One region of the Pseudomonas sp. Leaf127 genome, then DNA from elsewhere that is predicted to be linked to it. Evidence: predicted binding sites of a transcription regulator. Region 1 holds the regulator's gene; each other region holds the start of a gene.
The links. The regulator sigma-54, encoded in region 1, starts transcription at its own class of promoters, with help from an activator protein. The targets are predictions, from matches to a motif close to ANTGGCATNNANNTTGCTNT.
Positions count from the first base shown of each region.

Region 2: the regulator sigma-54 is predicted to act here: its motif matches at 1,866-1,885, upstream of glnK (P-II family nitrogen regulator).
Region 3: the regulator sigma-54 is predicted to act here: its motif matches at 1,686-1,705, upstream of glnA (glutamate--ammonia ligase).

Region 1 covers NZ_LMOA01000001.1:115,787-120,068, forward strand. The annotation lists gene rapZ (RNase adapter RapZ) at 1-2, opposite strand, end outside; gene ptsN (PTS IIA-like nitrogen regulatory protein PtsN) at 5-469, opposite strand; gene hpf (ribosome hibernation-promoting factor, HPF/YfiA family) at 481-789, opposite strand; gene ASF84_RS00495 (RNA polymerase factor sigma-54) at 910-2,418, opposite strand; gene lptB (LPS export ABC transporter ATP-binding protein) at 2,578-3,303, opposite strand; gene lptA (lipopolysaccharide transport periplasmic protein LptA) at 3,304-3,849, opposite strand; gene lptC (LPS export ABC transporter periplasmic protein LptC) at 3,836-4,282, opposite strand, start outside.
Region 2 covers NZ_LMOA01000023.1:308,971-313,252, reverse strand. The annotation lists gene mqo (malate dehydrogenase (quinone)) at 1-877, opposite strand, end outside; gene ASF84_RS22525 (accessory factor UbiK family protein) at 1,419-1,682, opposite strand; gene glnK (P-II family nitrogen regulator) at 2,093-2,431, shown strand; gene ASF84_RS22515 (ammonium transporter) at 2,466-3,803, shown strand; gene ASF84_RS22510 (secondary thiamine-phosphate synthase enzyme YjbQ) at 4,038-4,282, shown strand, end outside.
Region 3 covers NZ_LMOA01000022.1:355,250-359,531, reverse strand. The annotation lists gene thiI (tRNA uracil 4-sulfurtransferase ThiI) at 17-1,471, opposite strand; gene glnA (glutamate--ammonia ligase) at 1,807-3,213, shown strand; gene ASF84_RS19465 (chorismate mutase) at 3,427-3,984, shown strand; gene ASF84_RS19460 (hypothetical protein) at 4,089-4,282, shown strand, end outside.

The DNA of each region.
Region 1 (4,282 bases):
ATGCTCAATGGCCTTTGAGTTTTTCCAGTACTAAATCGTAAAGCGCCTGACTGCTTTTCGCGCTGCGCAACTGGTCGCGTACATCGCTGCGATCAAGCATGCCGGCAATCTGGCTCAGCAGCTTGAGATGTTCGTCCGTGGCCGCCTGTGGTACCAGCAGTACGAACAGCAGGTCGACGGGCTCACCGTCGATAGCATCGAACTCCACTGCCTTGTCGAGCAACAGAACCGCACTGACCGGTTCTACGCAGTCATTCAGGCGGCAGTGAGGAATGGCGATGCCATTGCCAAAGCCGGTCGAGCCCAGTTTTTCGCGGGCCAGCAGTTTTTCAAATACGTCTTGTGCGTCCAGGGCGGGTACTTCACGCCCGATGAGGTTGGCGATCTGTTCAAGCACGCGTTTCTTGCTGCCTCCCGGCACGTTCACCAGGGAACGGCCGGGGGTCAGTATGTTTTCAAGTCGAATCATGGGTTGGTATGTCAGCGCGCTGTCGCACCCTTGAGGATGCTTTGCTGCTTTTCCTTGTGCTTGAGCAATTGTCTGTCGAGCTTGTCGGTGAGCAGGTCGATGGCCGCGTACATGTCGTCATGTTCGGCGTTGGCTACGACCTCCCCACCATGAATATGCAAAGTGGCTTCGATTTTCTGCTTCAGCTTCTCGACCGTCATCGTGACCTGGACGTTGGTGATCTTGTCGAAATGCCCTTCGAGCTTCTTGAGTTTGAGCTCCACATACTCACGAAGGGGTTTGGTCACTTCCAGATGTTGTCCACTGATATTGACTTGCATACAGCTTTCTCCCTTTGCCAGTGCATAAGAGACAGGTCGGTGACCTGCCACTGGAACGCTGTGGCCTGCGCCTGCAAGCAGCGGTGAGCTCTGGTACGCCACCTGCAGGTGCTTCGTCCGCTACATCAGCCGCTTACGCTCGCTGGACGGCGCTATCCCGAGGGATTCGCGGTACTTGGCGACTGTGCGACGGGCGACTTGAATGCCTTGTGCCTCCAGTAAACCAGCGATCTTGCTGTCGCTCAATGGCTTTTTCTGATTTTCCGCCGCCACCAGTTTCTTGATAATCGCGCGAATGGCCGTGGACGAGCATTCGCCGCCTTCGGAGGTGCTGACGTGGCTGGAAAAGAAGTATTTCAGTTCGTATATGCCACGCGGCGTGTGCATGAATTTCTGCGTGGTGACCCGGGAAATGGTCGATTCATGCATGCCCACGGCTTCGGCGATGTCATGCAACACCAGTGGCTTCATGGCCTCGTCGCCGTATTCGAGAAAGCCGCGCTGGTGCTCGACGATCTGGGTGGCCACCTTCATCAGTGTTTCGTTGCGGCTTTGCAGGCTCTTGATGAACCAGCGGGCTTCCTGCAACTGATTGCGCATGAAGGTGTTGTCGGCGCTGGTGTCGGCGCGGCGCACGAAACCGGCGTACTGCGGGTTGACCCGCAAGCGTGGCACCGCTTCCTGGTTCAGTTCGACCAGCCAGCGTTCGCTGTCCTTGCGCACAATGACATCGGGCACGACATATTCCGGCTCGCTGGACTCGATCTGCGAGCCCGGCCGTGGATTGAGGCTCTGGACCAGTTCGATGACCTGGCGCAGGTCATCTTCCTTGAGCTTCATGCGACGCATCAGTTGCGAGTAGTCGCGCCCGCCCAGCAGATCGATGTAGTCGGTGACCAGGCGCTGGGCTTCGCTCAGCCAGGGCGTACTGGCATGCATCTGGCGCAGTTGCAGCAGCAGGCATTCGCTCAGGGTACGGGCGCCGACGCCGGCCGGTTCGAATTGCTGGATGCGATGCAGCACGGCTTCGATTTCATCGCGTTCGATGTCCAGTTCGGGATCGAAGGCTTCCAGCAGCTCTTCCAGCGACTCTTCCAGATACCCCTGATTGTTGATGCAGTCGATCAGGGTGACGGCAATGAGGCGGTCGGTGTCGGACATCGGCGCGACGTTGAGCTGCCACAGCAGATGGCTCTGCAGGCTTTCACCGACAGAGGTGCGGGTGGTGAAGTCCCACTCGTCATCATCATTGCTGGGCAGGCTGCTGGCGCTGGTCTGGTAGATGTCTTCCCAGGCCGTGTCGACCGGCAGTTCGTTAGGGATGCGCTCGTTCCATTCGCCTTCTTCAAGATTGTCCACGGTGGGTGCGGACGATTCCTGATAGGTCGAATCCTGGGGCTCGTGTTCACGCTCGTTGCCCGGCTTGTTTTCGATATTGTCCGCCATCGGGTCGGAATTATCGAAATCGTCGCCTTCTTCCTGGCGTTCCAGCATGGGGTTGGATTCCAGGGCTTCCTGGATTTCCTGCTGCAAGTCCAGGGTCGACAACTGGAGTAAGCGGATAGCCTGTTGCAGCTGCGGTGTCATCGTCAGCTGCTGGCCCATTCTCAAGACTAGCGATGGTTTCATGGCAGTGGCTCAACACCTTACATTCGCCGGCGCGCGTGCGCCATCCACTACAGGGCGCCTGGGCGCCGCCTTTTATAAGCAAGTTATATGCCTGAAATTCAAGCGCTTGCCTAGAGCGCCACGACAAATAATCCGCTGTCAATGGTCATTGTGGTCGGTCTAGAGGCGGAACTCGTGTCCGAGGTAGACCTCTTTGACCAACTGGTTGGCCAGGATGGTCTCGGCATCGCCTTCGGCGATCAACTGTCCATCATTGACGATGTAGGCGGTTTCGCAGATGTCCAGGGTTTCACGGACGTTGTGATCGGTGATCAGTACGCCAATGCCCTTGGCCTTCAGGTGATGAATGATCTGCTTGATATCGCCGACCGAAATCGGGTCGACACCGGCAAAGGGCTCGTCCAGCAGGATGAACTTGGGGGCAGTGGCCAGTGCCCGGGCAATTTCCACACGGCGCCGCTCGCCACCGGACAGGCTCATGCCCAGGCTGTCGCGGATATGGGTGATGTGAAACTCCTGCAAGAGGTTTTCCAGCTCCTTGCGGCGTGCCGCGCCGTCGAGCTCCTTGCGGGTTTCCAGGATGGCCATGATGTTATCGGCCACGGTCAGCTTGCGAAAAATAGAGGCTTCCTGGGGCAGGTAGCCAATACCGGCGCGAGCCCGGCCGTGCATCGGCTGGTGGCTGACATCCAGGTCATCGATCAGTACGCGCCCCTGGTCGGCCTGCACCAGGCCGACGATCATGTAGAAACACGTCGTCTTGCCGGCACCGTTCGGGCCCAGCAGGCCGACGATCTGGCCACTGTCGATCGACAGGCTTACATCGCGTACGACCTGGCGACTCTTGTAACTCTTGGCCAGGTGCTGGGCTTTGAGCGTTGCCATTTACTGGGCCTTCTGCTGCGGTTCGGTTTTCTTTTTCGGCTGGATGACCATGTCGATCCGTGGCCGTGGCGTCGTCACGTTGCTGCCGGTCGCGCGACCTGCACTGACGATCTGGCGCACGGTGTCGTAGACGATCTTTTCGCCTTCGGAGGTGTTGCCATCGTTGATGACCTTGGCCTTGTCGATCAGTGTGATCCGGTCCTGGCCCGCGTTGTACTGGATGGTCACGGCATAGGCCTGGACGATAGGCTTGGTCGCCGAAGGCTTCTGCTCGTAATAGGCCAGGTTGCCGACCGAGGTGAAAACATCGACTTCGCCCTGGGCATTGCGTGTGATGGTCACGGTGTTGCCGGTGATCTTCATCGAGCCCTGGGTGATGATGACATTGCCCTTGTAGGTGGCAACACCCTGCTTGTCGTCGAGCTGCGCATCGTCCGACTGGATATGAATCGGCTGGTCACGGTCTGTGGGCAGGGACCAGGCGCTCGCGCTTCCCAGTGCTGCGCCCAGGCCGAGCAAGAAAGGAAGAGTTTTAACGAGCCTCATACTGTCCTCTTACGTTGGACAGCAGGTCCATCCTGCCGTCGTTCAAATACGCTTTCATCCCTTTGGCCGTAGTGACACCGCCGCCGGCGTCGATTCTAACGGCTTGCTCGGTCTGCGCATATTGCTTCTGTGGGAATACGGTCATTCGAGTGCTGGTAATGACAGTCGAACGTTTCTTTTCATCGGTGCGCGATACACGCACATCGTCGATCAGCTCGACCTGCTCGCCGCCGGGTGAGACTTCACCGCGTGCGCTCTGCACGTGCCACGGGAACGCCGTGCCACGGTACATCTGCAGGTCCGGCCGGGTCAGCAGGGTGACATCGGAGGCCTTGACGTGTTCGACCTTGTCGGCCGTCATTTCGTACTGCACCTTGCCATCGGGCAGGTACTGCACGCTGCGCGCGTTCAGGGCGTAGTAGTCGATGGCGGT
Region 2 (4,282 bases), on a different contig from region 1:
ACGAACCGCCGACCGGGAAGCCGCCGTATTCCTGGGCTTCAGGAATGCCCGATTCCTGCAGCAGGTGCAGGGCACCGCCGCCGGCGCCGATGAACACGAACTTGGCGTCAGTGGAGGTCTCGGTGCCGTCCTTGAGATTCTTGTAAGTCACGCGCCAGCCGCCGTCGGCGTTGCGCTTGATCTCTTCGACTTCGCTGGACAGCTTGAGGTCGAACTGCTCTTTGGTCTTGAGGTGGCCGACGAACTGGCGGGTGATTTCGCCGAAGTTCATGTCAGTGCCGATCGGGCTCCAGGTGGCAGCGATCTTCTGGCTCGGGTCACGCCCTTCCATCATCAGCGGCACCCATTGCTTGATCTGCGCCGGGTCTTCGGAATACTGCATGCCGCTGAACAGCGGGCTGGCCTTGAGTGCCTCGAAGCGCTTCTGCAGGAACTGGATGTTCTCGTCGCCCCACACGAAGCTCATGTGCGGGGTGTAGTTGATGAACGAACGCGGGTCCTTGAGCACGCCATTCTTGACCTGCCAGGCCCAGAACTGACGCGAGATCTGGAACGACTCGTTGATCTCGATCGCCTTGGAGATGTCGATCTTGCCGTCTTTGCCTTCCGGGGTGTAGTTCAGCTCGGCCAGGGCCGAGTGACCGGTGCCGGCATTGTTCCAGCCGTTGGAGCTTTCTTCGGCGACGGCGTCCAGGCGTTCGACCATTTCGATCGACCAGCTCGGCTCCAGTTCGTTGAGCCAGACACCCAGGGTGGAACTCATGATGCCGCCGCCAATGAGCAGTACATCCACTTTTTTGGCTTCGGCGGCATGGACAGGCATGAAACCCACCGACAGCGCCAAGCCGAGCAAGGCCTTGTTCACTTTATTAAACATGTTGTAGTTCCTAGGATTAACGCCATCCCTCCTGCCATTCTTGCGCTACCACAGGCCCGGAGACGGTAATGACTACCGCGTTGTCCAAGGCTGCCTTGCAGCAAGGCTGGAGAGGCGACTCACCAGATCGAAAAAAATCGACCTCATTATTATGTCCCTCCCGTGCTGATCTCTTATTAGTTGTTGGCTTCAGCGACTTCGATGACACTTCGGTGTACCGGCTCGTCTGGCGTCGTGGCACCAGGGTCAAGCCTTCTTGCTTGCTCGCGCCCATCAGGCGGATCGCGGATTCGTCGATGTCACAGCGCCGGACCGGGCGTGCCCGGCAGCGTCCGGCCTGCCTCGATGAGGCAGACGGGGAGTGACCTGAACGATTCAGCCGGGCATTTTAGACGAAAAAGCCAGATAAAAGACCTCCAGTTGCAGGGGTCTTGGCGCAATACCCGTTATCGACAGACAAAATGTCGTGTCGACAGGGACAAGCGTCAGGCGTCTGCAGGTGCCTGCATCGTCCGTGACACTTTATGGGAGCCTGCGAAACTCAGTCCCGAGATTCGCCGGTCTCGCTATTTTCCAATGCGGCGACTTTCGCTTCCAGTGCTTCCAGACGAGCGCGCGTGCGGGCCAGGACAGCCATCTGGCTGTCGAACTCTTCGCGGCTGACCAGATCGAGCTTGCTGAAGGCGCTCTGCAGCAGAATCTTGAACTGGGCCTCGAACTCGTTGCGCGGCAGCGGCGTGTCGCCGTTGAACAGGCGTGAGGCGTGATCGCTCAGGGCATCGAGCAGGGCTTTGGGGGCGAGCATGAGGATTTCCCGTTAGCAAATGCGCGCCAGTGTAGCACGGTGCATTTTTCCCTTGCTCTGACGCACGCTTATCGCGCATCCGGGCGTGCACGCACGCACCGTTATTGTGCGTCTTGCAGCGCCTGACGGCCTGCAAAGGCCGTCGATCAAGAGCAATGGCCTGATTTCAATGAAAAATTACGAGCTGGCAAGCTTTCTGCTTAGTCCCTTGTGACCCATGCACTGATGCAGTCGCTGTGACGAAGGCAGTGCGGCAGGCTACGCGGGGAAGTGTTTCGTCAGATACAGCTATCTGGCAGCGATCGGCGCCTGAATGCGGCGCGCGAGACGTTACAAAGCCAGGCACTGCGCTTAGACTTGAGACGGGTTTGTTTTCCTGGGGCAAGTCCACCAATTCGGGAGAAAGTTTCATGAAACTAGTCACTGCAATCATCAAGCCGTTCAAGTTGGACGACGTGCGCGAATCGTTGTCCGAGATCGGCGTGCAGGGCATCACTGTCACGGAAGTCAAAGGTTTCGGGCGTCAGAAGGGTCACACCGAGCTGTATCGCGGTGCTGAATATGTAGTCGACTTCCTTCCCAAGGTGAAAATCGATGTCGCCATCGATGACAAGGACCTGGATCGGGTGATCGAGGCCATCACCAAGGCGGCCAACACCGGCAAGATCGGCGATGGCAAGATTTTCGTAGTCAATCTGGAACAGGCCATCCGCATCCGTACCGGCGAAACCGATACCGACGCGATCTAACAGCCGCCAAACCCAACGCCCCAGGAGAAACAATATGACTCTGCGTCAATTCGCAGGGCTAGGAGCCCTGTTGTCCCTCGCTTTACCTGGTCTGGCCCTGGCGGCTGAACCTGCTGCAGAACCTGTGCTGAACTCCGGCGATACTGCATGGATGTTGACGGCGACGGCCCTGGTTCTGTTCATGACCATTCCAGGTCTTGCCCTGTTCTACGGTGGCATGGTCCGTTCCAAGAATATCCTGTCGGTGATGATGCAGTGCTTTGCCATCACCGGTCTCATCAGCATCCTCTGGGTGGTGTACGGCTACAGCCTGGCGTTCGACGCCACCGGCATGGAAGAGGGCGTGGTCAACTTCAGCTCCTTCGTCGGCGGCTTCCAGAAAGCCTTCCTGGCCGGCGTGACACCTGCAAGCCTGACCAGTGCTGCCGCACTGTTTCCTGAAGCGGTGTTCATCACCTTCCAGATGACCTTCGCGATCATCACCCCGGCGCTGATCGTCGGTGCGTTCGCCGAGCGCATGAAGTTCTCCGCCATGCTGATCTTCATGGCCATCTGGTTCACCCTGGTCTACGCACCGATTGCCCACATGGTCTGGGGCGGTGTGGGTGGCCTGATGTGGGACTGGGGCGTGCTGGACTTCGCCGGTGGCACCGTGGTGCACATCAACGCCGGTGTGGCGGGCCTGGTGGCGTGCCTGGTACTGGGCAAGCGCAAAGGCTACCCGACCACCCCGATGGCCCCGCACAACCTGGGCTATACCCTGATTGGTGCGGCCATGCTGTGGATCGGCTGGTTCGGCTTCAACGCAGGCTCTGCGGCCGCAGCCAACGGCACTGCCGGCATGGCGATGCTGGTCACCCAGATCGCCACCGCCGCCGCCGCCCTGGGCTGGATGTTCGCCGAGTGGCTGACCCACGGCAAACCCAGCGCCCTGGGCATCGCCTCGGGTGTGGTGGCAGGCCTGGTGGCCATTACGCCGGCTGCCGGTACTGCAGGCCCGATGGGCGCACTGGTCATCGGCCTGGTGTCGGGTGTGGTGTGCTTCTTCTGCGCCACCAGCCTCAAGCGCAAGCTGGGCTATGACGACTCGCTGGACGCCTTCGGCGTGCACGGCGTGGGCGGTATCGTCGGCGCCATCCTGACCGGCGTATTTGCAGCCCCGGCACTGGGCGGCTTTGGCACCGTGACCGACATCGGCACCCAGGTCTGGGTACAGTTCAAAGGCGTGGCGTTCACCGTCGTGTACACCGCCATCGTGACCTACATCATCCTCAAGGTACTGGATGTGGTCATCGGCCTGCGCGTCAACGAAGAGGAAGAGGCCGTGGGCCTGGACCTGGCGCAGCACAACGAACGTGGCTACAACCTGTAAGCGCAACCTGAAAAGTGCCCGGCTAGCCGGGCATTTTTTTGCCTGAAATTCAGGGATCGACTCGACATCGGCGTTGTCATTGAGTAACCATCGGCGCGTGATGGCACAGGTTTCATGCGGCACGGGCGGCGCTTGTATTCGTCTCTGGCAGCACTGAACGCACGGTCGCTTTATCGCGCGCTTTGCTTTTTTCTCAGGCGAGTTAGAATGCGCGCCGAACGTGCGGAGAACGCCATGTGGCAGCAATCTGGAATTACCCTCCGGGCCAGGCCTCGCGGGTTTCATCTGGTCACCGATGAGATCGTGGCAGGCCTGCCGGAGCTGTCCGGTTGTCGTATCGGATTGCTGCATCTATGGCTGCAACACACCTCGGCCTCGTTGACGGTCAACGAGAATGCCGACCCGGCGGTACGTCGTGATTTCGAGCGTTTCTTCAACCGGCTGGTGCCCCAGGGCGTAGCCGGGCATGAACACAACGA
Region 3 (4,282 bases), on a different contig from region 1:
AAACAGCCCCGGGCGTTTAGCTCGGTCGATATACGCGCACATTGGCATACCCCTCACTGAGCAGATGGTGAGCATGCAGGCGGCTCATGACGCCTTTGTCGCAATACAAAAGGTACTGGCGATTACCGTCCAGTTCCTTGAAACGGCTGTTCAGTGCATAGAACGGCAGCGTCTGTACTTCTATGCCCGGCACGTGCAGCGGCTGGTCTTCCTGGGCATCCGGGTGACGGATGTCGACGATGACGTGGCCGGCCAGGGCCTGTTGGACTTCTTCAACCTCGACATGCTGGCCCAGGTCGTCGATCACCTGATCAACGGTCACCAGGCGGGCGCGCTCCAGGGCGCGGTCCAGCACCGCCATGTCGAAGCGGGTTTCTTCATGCTCGACGCGGTTGCGCTTGGCATGGGTCTTGGGGTTGACCGAAATCACCCCGCAATATTCAGGCATGTGCCGGGCGAACTCAGCCGTGCCGATCTTCGTCGCCAGGTTGACGATGTCCTGCTTGTCGGTCGCGATCAGCGGCCGCAGCACCAGCTTGTCAGTCACCGAATCGATGAGGCTCAGGTTCGGCAGGGTCTGGCTCGACACCTGGGAAATCGCCTCGCCGGTGACCAGCACGTCGATCTCCAGGCGTTCGGCCATGGCCGAGGCTGCGCGTAACATCATACGCTTCAACACTACACCCATATGACTGTCATCGACGTTTTGCAGAATTTCGCCCAGAACTTCTTCGAACGGCACGCTGACGAACAGCACACGCTGGGAGCTGCCGTATTTTTTCCAGATGAAATGCGCGACTTCCATCACGCCCAGTTCGTGGGCACGGCCGCCCAGGTTGAAGAAGCAGAAATGCGTGACCAGGCCGCGGCGCATGATCTGATAGGCCGCCACGGTGGAGTCGAAACCGCCCGACATCAACACCAGGGTCTGCTCCAGCGCGCCCAGCGGGTAGCCGCCCAGGCCCTGGTGCTGGCTGTGGATCACGAACAGGCGCTGGTCACGGATCTCCATGCGCACCACCAGGTCGGGCTGCTTCAGCTCGATGCCGGCGGCGCCACATTGACGGCGCAGCTGGCTGCCCACGTAACGCTCGACCTCCATGGAGGTGAACGTGTGCCGGCCGGCACGCTTGCAGCGCACCGAAAACACCTTGCCGGGCAACAGGTCTTCGTAGTGCGCCTTGCATTTGGCGACGATGTCGTCGAAGTCGCCCAGCGGGTATTCGGCCACTTGCAGGAACTGGTTGATCCCGGGCATGCAGCTCAGGCGCTCGGTAATGCCCTGCAGGATCTTCGGATCGGTCAGCCGGGTTTCGACTTCCAGGTTGTCCCACACGCCGCCCACGACGATGTCAGCATCCAGCTCACGCAGGACGGTACGGATGTTCTTGGCCAGCTGGCGAATGAACTTCTTGCGCACCGGCGGGCTTTTGATGGTGATTTCGGGGAAAACTTTGACGATCAGTTTCATAGAAACAATGCGCGTGGGGCCAGCTAAAAAAGAGGGGCGCGGATTATAGCGGAAATTGCTCAAGGTTTAACCAGTTATCGTATGCCCGATCATCGGCGCACCAAAAACGAACACTTGCAGCAAATTCAGCCTCATGATGGTGCACATATTTTGCCGAAAATCCGCCTGCGGGCATTTAACGCTTGGATTTGGGGCGCAGAACCCAACTCAGGGCACTGGCATGCAAATTGCTCCCTTGTGAGGCAGGTTGCCATGGCAGAGTATTCTGCGCCGTGCATCACCCAAATCGTCGGGGCCAACACCAAGCAGCGGCCTCAAGTCACCCGGAGGACACCATGTCGAAGTCGGTTCAACTCATCAAAGATCATGACGTTAAATGGATTGATCTGCGCTTCACCGATACCAAGGGCAAGCAGCAGCACGTCACCATGCCGGCGCGCGATGCGCTGGACGACGACTTCTTTGAAGTCGGCAAGATGTTCGACGGTTCCTCCATCGAAGGCTGGAAAGGCATCGAAGCCTCCGACATGATCCTGCTGCCGGACGACGACTCGGCCGTACTGGACCCGTTCACCGAAGAGCCGACCCTGATCCTGGTCTGCGACATCATCGAACCGTCGACCATGCAGGGCTATGACCGCGACCCGCGCGCCATCGCTCACCGTGCCGAGGAATACCTCAAGACCACCGGCATCGGCGACACCGTGTTCGTCGGTCCAGAGCCTGAATTCTTCATCTTCGACTCGGTCAAGTACAAGTCCGACATCTCCGGCTCCATGTTCAAGATCTTCTCCGAGCAAGGCTCGTGGATGACTGACCAGGACGTCGAAGGCGGCAACAAGGGCCACCGTCCAGGCGTCAAGGGCGGCTACTTCCCGGTGCCACCGGTCGACCACGACCACGAAATCCGTACTGCCATGTGCAACGCACTGGAAGAAATGGGCCAGTTCGTCGAAGTGCACCACCACGAAGTGGCCACGGCCGGCCAGAACGAAATCGGCGTGAAATTCAACACGCTGGTCAAGAAGGCTGACGAAGTCCAGACCCTGAAGTACGTTGTCCACAACGTGGCCGACGCCTATGGCCGTACCGCCACCTTCATGCCCAAGCCCCTTTACGGCGACAACGGTTCGGGCATGCACGTGCACATGTCGATCGCCAAAGACGGCAAGAACACCTTTGCCGGCGAAGGCTATGCCGGCCTGTCCGACACTGCCCTGTACTTCATCGGCGGTATCATCAAGCACGGCAAGGCCCTGAACGGCTTCACCAACCCGGCCACCAACTCCTACAAGCGTCTGGTGCCAGGCTTCGAAGCCCCGGTCATGCTGGCCTACTCGGCCCGTAACCGCTCGGCCTCGATCCGTATTCCTTACGTCTCCAGCCCACGCGGCCGTCGTATCGAAGCCCGTTTCCCGGATCCGGCTGCCAACCCGTACCTGGCCTTCGCTGCCCTGCTGATGGCCGGCCTGGACGGTATCCAGAACAAGATCCACCCAGGCGATGCCGCCGACAAGAACCTGTATGACCTGCCGCCTGAAGAGGCCAAAGAGATTCCACAGGTTTGCGGTAGCCTGAAAGAAGCCCTGGAAGAGCTGGACAAGGGCCGTGCATTCCTGACCAAGGGCGGCGTGTTCTCCGACGACTTCATCGATGCCTACATCGAGCTGAAGAGCCACGAAGAAATCAAGGTCCGCACCTTCGTACACCCGCTGGAATACGACCTGTACTACAGCTGCTGATTGCACCGCGCGGGCTTGTCCTGCGTAACGAACAAGGTCACCTTCGGGTGGCCTTTTTCGTTTCTGGCACATACATACATCCTCCACCCCAGACGCGGTACATATCTACCGCTGGCGCTGTGCGGCTCTCTGGCAGTCTTGCAGTGCGCACTGGTGCCGGGCATGAATCGACACCTGCGCGCAGCCCTCAACCACGCTGACACGAGATAACCCATGCGCCTGCCGCTAGCGACTGCACTCCTGGCCTTGATGCACTTGCCCTTCACCTTCGCCCAGGCAACGGAACCGGGCAGCACGGCCATGGGGCCGCTCTTGCAGGCCATTCATGAGCGCCTGGCCCTGGCCGATCAGGTTGCCTTGAGCAAATGGGACAGCGGCAAGGCCGTCGAGGACCCGGCGCGTGAGCGGCAGGTCATCGCCAACGCCAGGGCCCGTGCGCCGGCATTCAACCTGGATCCCGACAGGGTCGAGCGGTTGTTCCGTGCCCAGATCGAGGCCAGCAAGCAGGTGCAGAATGCACGACTCAGCCAATGGCGCACGGCAGGCCGGGCACCGGACACCCCCAGGCAGGACCTGGCGCAGGACATCCGCCCTGAACTCGACCGCTTGCAGACACAACTGCTTCAGTCCTATGCAGACGTTCAACCTTTCCAGGCAGCCCCTGCGTGCAGGCGCTGGCTGAACGCAGGCCTCGGCCCGCTTCCCGGCGATCCGGCCCATGCCCAGGCACTGGTCCTGGCCACTGCCGAGGTGTGTGCCACCGACCCTTGATTTGTATTCGGCCGGGACTCGCCTGCGCTGGCGCGGATTATTTGACTGATCGGCATCAACCTGCGGGTGGCCTTTTTCGTTGTACAGGCGCTATCGTGGCGGCCATGACCAAAGACATGCAGCACACCCTCGACCTGACCGGTCCCGCCAGCCATACCCTGACCCGGGAGCCGGGCGTCGGCCTGCTGCGCATCGGGCCGGCTTCGCAAGGCAAGCAGGCCGACCTGCATGTCGAGGCGCACGAAACGCCGGACTGGCACGTGTTCGATGCCTTCAGCACGCCGGCCGGCTCGCCCTG